One region of the Pseudomonas sp. KH_040 genome, then DNA from elsewhere that is predicted to be linked to it. Evidence: predicted binding sites of a transcription regulator. Region 1 holds the regulator's gene; the other holds the start of a gene.
The links. The regulator sigma-54, encoded in region 1, starts transcription at its own class of promoters, with help from an activator protein. The targets are predictions, from matches to a motif close to ANTGGCATNNANNTTGCTNT.

Region 1 (4,137 bases):
GAGGTCGGCAATCGGGCCGAGCAGGGCGGTTTCATCCTGGATCGCCTCGGCCAGCGAGCGGTTGGCGTTGCTCAGTGGATGGCGACGGCGAGTCTCGGAGAAACGCTTGAGCAGGGTTTCTTCGTCGGCGTCCAGATACAGAACGTCGCACTGGATGTGCTTTCCCCGGACATCTTCAAGCAGCTCCGGAAAGCGCGTCAGGTGGCTCGGCAGGTTGCGCGCATCGATGGACACGGCCACCAGCGGTTGCGCCAGCTCAGTGTGAATCAGCGCGCGTTCGGCCAGTTCCGGCAGCAAGCCTGCAGGAAGGTTGTCGATGCAGTAATAGCCATTGTCCTCAAGGACATCCAGAGCCGTACTTTTACCCGAGCCGGAACGGCCGCTGACGATGATCAAGCGCATGATTAATGCCCGTTCTGCTCGTCCAGGACAACCTGATACAAGGCTTCGTTGCTCGCGGCGCTGCGCAGTTTATCGCGCACGTCCTTGCGGTCGAGCATGCTGGCGATCTGACGCAGCAACTCCAGGTGCGCATCGGTGGCGGCTTCCGGGACCAGCAGTACGAACAGCAGGTCAACCGGAGCGCCATCAATGGCGTCGAAATCGATTGGCGTATCAAGGTGCATCAAGGCGCTGATAGGCGACTGGCAACCCTTGAGACGGCAGTGAGGAATGGCGATGCCGTTACCAAAACCGGTGGAGCCGAGTTTTTCACGGGCAATCAACGCCTCGAAGACATCTTGCATCTCCAGATCCGGCACTTCGCGGGCGATCAGGTTGGCAATTTGTTCGAGGGCTTTCTTTTTACTGCCGCCCGGCACGTTCACGAGGGAACGGCCGGGGGTCAGGATGGTTTCAAGTCGGATCATGGATTAGGGATGTTAACGACCGGTAGCGCCCTGAAGGAGGCTCTGGGTCTTTTCCTTATGCTTTTTGAGTTGGCGATCCAGCTTGTCGGTCAGTGAGTCGATCGCAGCATACATATCAGTATCTTCTGCGTTAGCGACCACTTCGCTGCCGGGTATATGCAAGGTGGCTTCAATTTTCTGCTTCAGCTTTTCGACGCACATCGTGACTTGCACGTTGGTGATCTTGTCGAAATGTCGCTCCAGTCGTTGGAGTTTTTCCTCGATGTAGGAACGCAGAGGTTGGGTCACTTCCAGTTGGTGTCCACTGATGTTGACTTGCATACAGCTTCTCCTTCGTTGCCAGTGCATAAAGCGGCAGGCCGAAAAGCCTGCCACTGGAACGCTGTAACGTGGCTTACATCAACCGCTTGCGTTCGCTCGAAGGCGCGATCCCGAGGGATTCGCGGTACTTGGCGACGGTGCGGCGAGCCACCTGAATGCCTTGTGCCTCCAGTAAACCAGCGATCTTGCTGTCACTCAACGGCTTTTTCTGATTTTCCGCTGCAACCAGTTTTTTGATGATCGCGCGGATCGCTGTGGACGAGCATTCGCCGCCTTCGGAGGTGCTGACGTGGCTGGAGAAAAAGTATTTCAACTCATAAATACCGCGCGGGGTATGCATGAATTTCTGTGTGGTCACCCGTGAAATCGTTGATTCGTGCATGCCGACCGCTTCGGCGATGTCATGCAGGACCAGCGGCTTCATGGCTTCGTCGCCGTACTCCAGAAAACCGCGCTGATGCTCGACGATCTGGGTGGCAACTTTCATCAGGGTTTCGTTGCGGCTCTGCAGGCTCTTGATGAACCAGCGGGCTTCCTGCAACTGATTGCGCATGAAGGTGTTGTCGGCGCTGGTGTCGGCGCGACGCACGAAACCGGCGTACTGGGCATTGACGCGCAGGCGTGGCACCGACTCCTGATTGAGCTCGACCAGCCAGCGTTCGTTGTCCTTGCGCACGATAACGTCAGGGACAACATATTCGGCTTCAGTCGACTCGATTTGCGAGCCTGGGCGCGGATTCAGGCTCTGCACCAGTTCGATGACCTGACGCAGTTCGTCTTCCTTGAGCTTCATGCGACGCATCAACTGGCTGTAGTCGCGGCCGCCGAGCAGGTCGATGTAATCGCTGACCAGACGCTTGGCTTCAGCCAGCCAAGGCGTCTTGGCTGGCAGCTGGCGCAATTGCAGCAGCAGGCATTCGCCGAGGTTGCGGGCGCCGATGCCGGCTGGTTCAAATTGTTGAATGCGGTGCAGGACGGCTTCGATTTCGTCCAGTTCGATGTCCAGTTCCGGATCGAACGCCTCGAGGATCTCTTCGAGGGTTTCATCCAGGTAGCCCTGATTGTTGATGCAATCGATCAGGGTGACGGCGATCAGGCGATCGGTGTCGGACATCGGTGCAAGGTTCAGTTGCCACAGCAGATGGCTTTGCAGGCTCTCGCCGACGGAGGTGCGTGTGGTGAAGTCCCACTCGTCATCGTCGCTGCTCGGCAGGCTGCTGGCACTGGTCTGGTAGACGTCTTCCCAAGCGGTGTCGACCGGAAGCTCGTTGGGGATGCGCTCGTTCCATTCGCCCTCCTCGAGGTTGTCCACCGTCGGGGCAGTTTCCTGATAGGACGGTTCCTGGATTTCGGTGGCGGGCTTCTGTTCGGCGTTGTCGGCCATGGGGTCGGAATTGTCGAAGTCGTCGCCTTCTTCCTGGCGTTCGAGCATCGGATTGGATTCCAGAGCCTCCTGGATTTCCTGTTGCAGATCCAGGGTCGACAATTGGAGCAGACGGATGGCCTGTTGCAGCTGCGGTGTCATCGTCAGCTGCTGGCCCATTCTCAAGACTAGCGATGGTTTCATGGCAGGGGCTTAACACCTTATTCGCCGGCGCTATGCGCCATCCACTACAGGGCGCCGAAGCGCCAAACTTAAGCAAATTATATGCCTGAAACTGAAGTGTTTGCCTAGAGCGCTGTAACAATTAAAGCGTATTAAATCCTGCTTGAATCGATACAGCGCCCGGGCGGCGCACCGGGCACTGTTGCGCTTACAGGCGGAACTCGTGGCCCAGATACACTTCCTTGACCAGATCGTTGGCCAGGATGGTTTCTGCATCGCCCTCGGCAATCAACTGACCGTCGTTGACGATGTAAGCGGTTTCGCAGATGTCCAGCGTCTCACGGACGTTGTGGTCGGTGATCAGTACACCAATGCCCTTGGCCTTGAGGTGGTGGATGATCTGCTTGATGTCGCCGACCGAAATCGGGTCGACACCGGCGAACGGTTCGTCGAGCAGGATGAATTTCGGTGCCGTTGCCAGCGCGCGAGCGATTTCCACACGGCGGCGTTCACCACCGGACAGGCTCATGCCGAGGTTGTCGCGGATGTGACTGATGTGGAATTCCTGCAGCAGGTTTTCCAGCTCTTTGCGACGGCCGGCCTTGTCGAGCTCCTGGCGGGTCTCGAGGATGGCCATGATGTTGTCGGCCACCGACAGTTTGCGGAAGATCGACGCTTCTTGCGGCAGATAGCCGATACCGGCCTTGGCACGACCGTGCATCGGCTGGTGGCTGACGTCCAGATCATCGATCAGCACGCGACCCTGATCGGCCTGTACCAGGCCGACGATCATGTAGAAGCAGGTCGTCTTGCCGGCGCCGTTCGGGCCGAGCAGGCCGACGATCTGGCCGCTGTCGATCGACAGGCTGACATCACGCACGACCTGGCGGCTTTTATAGGCCTTGGCCAGGTGCTGAGCTTTCAGAGTTGCCATTACTGGGTTTTCTCGTCGGTTTTCTTCTTCGGCTGGATCACCATGTCGATGCGCGGACGCGCCTCGGTGACCTTGCTGCCGGTAGCGCGACCGGCGCTGGCCAGTTTCTTCACGGTGTCATAGACGATTTTCTCGCCTTGCGTCGTGTTGTTGTCCTTATCGACAACCTTGGCCTTGTCGATCAGTACAACGCGGTTTTGCGCGGCGTGGTACTGGATCGTTACGCCCCAGCCCTGTACAGGCTTGGCATCACCTTGAGTCTGCAACTGTTCGAAGTAGGCGAGGTTGCCCACCGACGTCACGACATCGATATCGCCAGCCGGCGTACGGGTGATGGTCACCGTGTTGCCTTTAACGATCATCGAGCCTTGGGTGATGATCACATCACCTTTGTAGGTGGCGATGCCGTTCTTGTCATCCAGTTGGGCGTCGTCGGCCTGAATGCGGATAGGTTGCTGCTGATCGTT
Region 2 (4,137 bases), 2.7 Mb from region 1:
TGTTGTTGCCGGTCACGTCCAGTTGTTTGTTGGCTGCATAGAGACCGCTAAGGCCGATATTGAAAGACATATTCCACTCCTTTGTGCCGGTTAGTCGGCTCTATATACCAATGGTTTGTACTTTGGACAGGGCAACGGTGCCCTTGCCGGACAGGTTGAGCATCAGCTCGCCGCCGGTCTGGCTGATCGTCACGCTGGTGACGGTGGCCGGCAGGTAGGTCGCCATATCGGTCGAGGTACCATTGATCGATGCGTTGGCCTTGACGGTATAGGTACCGGTCTTGACCAGATTGCCGTCCTTGTCCTTGCCGTCCCAGGTGAAGCTCGCGGCGCCTGCGGCGCGACTGCCCAGATCGATGGTGCGAACCACCGCGCCGCTGCTGTCGGTGATGCTCACGGTGCCGCCGGCAATCGACGACGGAACGGTGACCGAACCGGTCATGCCTTTGCTCGGATCGTCGAGCTGAACCGAGTTGGTCTGCACGATCACATTGCGACCCACCAGCGACGAAGCCTGCAACGCTTGCGAGGAGTTGTAGTTGCCGGCCAGCGAACTGACCGTGCTGTTCAGCGTGGTGATGCCTTCCAGGCTGCTGAACTGCGCCAACTGCGCAACAAAGGCGCTGTTGTCCTGCGGATCAAGCGGGTTCTGGTTTTTCAGCTGGGTGACCAGCAATTGCAGGAACGCGTCCTTGCCCAGGGCCTGGCCGCCGGTGGCGCTGTTAGTGGCCGAAGCAATGCCACCGGTGGTCGAACTGGTCTTTTTCGACGAGTTCGCCAGGATGTCATTCATGCTCAAACTGCTGGTGGTATCGGAAACACTCATGGCCGTCGCCCCTTATTACTGACCGAGGGTCAGTACTTTCTGCATCATGGTTTTGGCGGTGTTCATCATTTCGGCGTTGGTCTGGAAGGACCGGCTCGCGGAAATCATGTCAGCCATTTCTTCCACCACGTTGACGTTCGGGTAGTAGACGTAGCCTTTGGCGTCGGCTGCCGGATGATTCGGCTCGTAGCGCGCTTCGAGGTTGCTCTGGTCTTCGACCACGCCGAGCACCTGTACGCCTTGACCGGCCGCGTCCTGGCTCTGGAACAGCGAGTTGCTGCCGCTGTTCTGGCCGCCCTGGAACATGGTGGCGAACACCGGGTGACGGGCGCGATAGGTCTGATCGATGCTCGAGGAGACGGTTTCGGCGTTGGCGATGTTCGAGGCCACGGTGTTCAGACGCGTGGTCTGTGCGCTCATGCCGCTGCCGGCAATGTTGAAAACGCTGGACAGGGACATGGATTACTCTCCGCGCAGGGCTGACACCAGCCCTTTGAATTTGCTGTTGAGCAGGGTGAAGCTGGCCTGGAAGCCGACGGCGTTTTCCGCGTAGTTCGACTGTTCCAGTTGGGCGTCCACGGTGTTCTGGTCGATCGACGGTTGCATCGGCGTGCGATACATCAGCGATTCGTCGCCGTTGCCCAGGCCTTCAGCTTCGATGTGACGGCTGTTGGTCATGTTCAGGGCGATGGTGCCGTTCGCATTTTTCTGGGTCTGTGCTTCAAGCACTTTGGAGAAGTCCAGATCCCGCGCCTTGTAGTTCGGGGTATCGGCGTTGGCGATGTTGTTGGCCAGCACTTCGGCACGCTGGGCGCGGAAGCCCAATGCCTTTTCGTGAATGCCGAGCGCTTTATCGAAGCTGATGCTCATGTCGGGAACCTTCAGGTGACCGGTTTTTCGTAACTGAGCTTTAGCAAGCGCCGTGCCAAACCACAAAACCCAAATAAACCGGGGCTTTGCCGGGAGTCGGCAAAGCGGCAATGCCAGAAAAGCGGCAACCGGTTTCCGCCGGATGCCGCTTTTCTGCCGCTTCTTCCTGTTAACACCTCCCCCTGTAGGAGCTGCCGAAGGCTCGGGCCGCGATCGGACGATCTTTTGATCTTGTTCTTAAAAAACAAAATCAAAAGATCGCAGCCTTCGGCAGCTCCTACGTGAAGCATGCGGCAAAAAAAAGGAGCCCTTGAGGGCTCCCTTTTTTCCGCATGCTTCACTTCGCCTGGTAAATGATCCCCGGGCTGCACTGCACCATCTGGTAATGGTCCGGCAAACCGTTCAGCGCTTCGGAAGCGCCAAGGAACAGATAACCGCCCGGCTTCAACGTGCTGTGAATGCGCAACAAAATGTCTTTCTTCACTTCGGCAGAGAAGTAGATCAACACGTTGCGGCAGAACACGATGTCGAACTTGCCCAGCGCGGCATAGCTGTCGAGCAGGTTGAACGAGCGGAACTCCACGCGGTTCTTGATCGGCGCCTTGATTACCCAGCGCCCCGGCCCTTTCGGGTCGAAGTAACGCTGCAGACGTTCCGGCGACAAACCGCGACCGATCGCCAGGCTGTCGTACTCGCCAGTCTTGCAGTTGGTCAGCATAAGGCCGGACAAATCAGTGGCAACGATCTGCACACCCATCTTCAACTGACCGAGGTTGGTCCGCTCGAACTCGTCGATGGACATCGACAGCGAGTATGGTTCCTGGCCCGACGAGCAGGCTGCCGACCAGATCCGCAGACGCTGGTTGGGGCTGGCCTTGATCGCTTCAGGCAGCACCTTGTTCTTCAAGACTTCAAACGGATAGGTGTCACGAAACCACAGAGTTTCGTTGGTCGTCATGGCATCGACCACTTGCTCGCGCAAACCGCTGCGCGGCTGGGTCTGGATGCGCTGAACCAGCTCACCCAGGGATTTGATGCCTTGCTGCTCCATCAGTTTGTTGAGACGGCTCGAGACCAGGTACTGCTTGTTTTCACCGAGCAGAATGCCACAGGCTTTTTCCAGGAAGACCCGGAACTGTTCGAAATCCAAATTACCCGTAGACAATGATGCCGCCTCTTAAATCGTGTTGACCGCCAGGGACAAAACGCCCCTAGCTGATATCTGCTGCTTTGATCCGGTCGACTACCCGGGATGCCAGGTCATCAGGGCGGAACTTGGCCAGGAAGTCATCGGCACCGACTTTCTTGACCATCGCCTGATTGAATACCCCGGACAACGAAGTATGCAGGATGATATGAAGCTTTTGCATGCGTGCGTCGCCGCGGATTTCCGCCGTCAGGGTGTACCCGTCCATCTCCGGCATCTCGATGTCGGAAATCATCATCAGGAACTCTTCTTCCGGCTTCTTGCCCTCATCGACCAGCTTGCGCAGGTAATCCAGCGCCTGTTTGCCGTCGTTCAGCGCCACCACTTCGACACCGATGGTCTGCAGACAACGCGTGACCTGCTTGCGCGCCACCGACGAGTCATCGACCGTCAAGACACGCAACGACAGTGCCTTGGTCTGGGTCTCGACATCGACCACGCCCACCGAAATCGCTTCCGGTGTCGGCGCAACTTCCGCCAGCACTTTCTCGACGTCGATGATTTCGACTAACTGATTGTCCACCCGAGTCACAGCGGTCAGGTAATGATCGCGACCCGTGCCCTTGGGTGGTGGATGAATCTCTTCCCAGTTCATGTTAACGATGCGCTCCACCGAGCGGACCAGGAAACCCTGGGTCTTGGTGTTGTACTCCGTGATGATCACGAACGGGTTGTTCTTGTCTTTCAACGCTCCGGAACCGGTAGCCATTGCCAGATCAAGGATCGGAATGGTCGCCCCCCGGATATTTGCCACCCCGCACACGACAGGACTGGACTTGGGCATCAACGTCAGCGACGGGCACTGCAACACTTCCCGCACCTTGAACACGTTGATTCCATAGAGCTGCTGACCGTCGAGACGGAACAACAACAGCTCCAGGCGATTCTGCCCTACCAGTTGCGTGCGCTGGTTCACCGAATCCATTACACCAGCCATGCCCAGACTCCTACACCAACGCCAAGTGTTGTTGCGACGCACATTCATTGCTAAACGGCACGGCGCTTGCTTTTTAACTCGTATGAACGCTCAAACGACATTTTTCCGACGCCTGACATCACCCCTTCGCAAAGGGCTTGGTGCCGCGTGCGCCATTTGCTGCTTTTTCGCTGGCAGCCCTGCCATTGCTGATGCGGTTACCTTGCCTGACATGCTTATCGGCGTCACTCAGGGCTTTCTTGAATTCACCGTAGAAGACTATCTGGCTACCAGTCAAACGGAAGGCCGCTATGAAAT

Region 2: flgB (flagellar basal body rod protein FlgB) is a predicted target of sigma-54. The motif match lies at 1,737-1,756, and genes of this name have one in related genera.

Annotation. Positions count from the first base shown of each region.
Region 1 is NZ_CM174487.1:1,030,184-1,034,320, forward strand. It holds gene rapZ (RNase adapter RapZ) at 1-402, opposite strand, end outside; gene ptsN (PTS IIA-like nitrogen regulatory protein PtsN) at 405-869, opposite strand; gene hpf (ribosome hibernation-promoting factor, HPF/YfiA family) at 882-1,190, opposite strand; gene AC3IUF_RS04435 (RNA polymerase factor sigma-54) at 1,264-2,757, opposite strand; gene lptB (LPS export ABC transporter ATP-binding protein) at 2,945-3,670, opposite strand; gene lptA (lipopolysaccharide transport periplasmic protein LptA) at 3,670-4,137, opposite strand, start outside.
Region 2 is NZ_CM174487.1:5,011,935-5,016,071, forward strand. It holds gene flgE (flagellar hook protein FlgE) at 1-70, opposite strand, end outside; gene flgD (flagellar hook assembly protein FlgD) at 101-826, opposite strand; gene flgC (flagellar basal body rod protein FlgC) at 842-1,285, opposite strand; gene flgB (flagellar basal body rod protein FlgB) at 1,289-1,696, opposite strand; gene cheR (protein-glutamate O-methyltransferase CheR) at 2,034-2,861, opposite strand; gene AC3IUF_RS22315 (chemotaxis protein CheV) at 2,908-3,840, opposite strand; gene flgA (flagellar basal body P-ring formation chaperone FlgA) at 3,923-4,137, shown strand, end outside.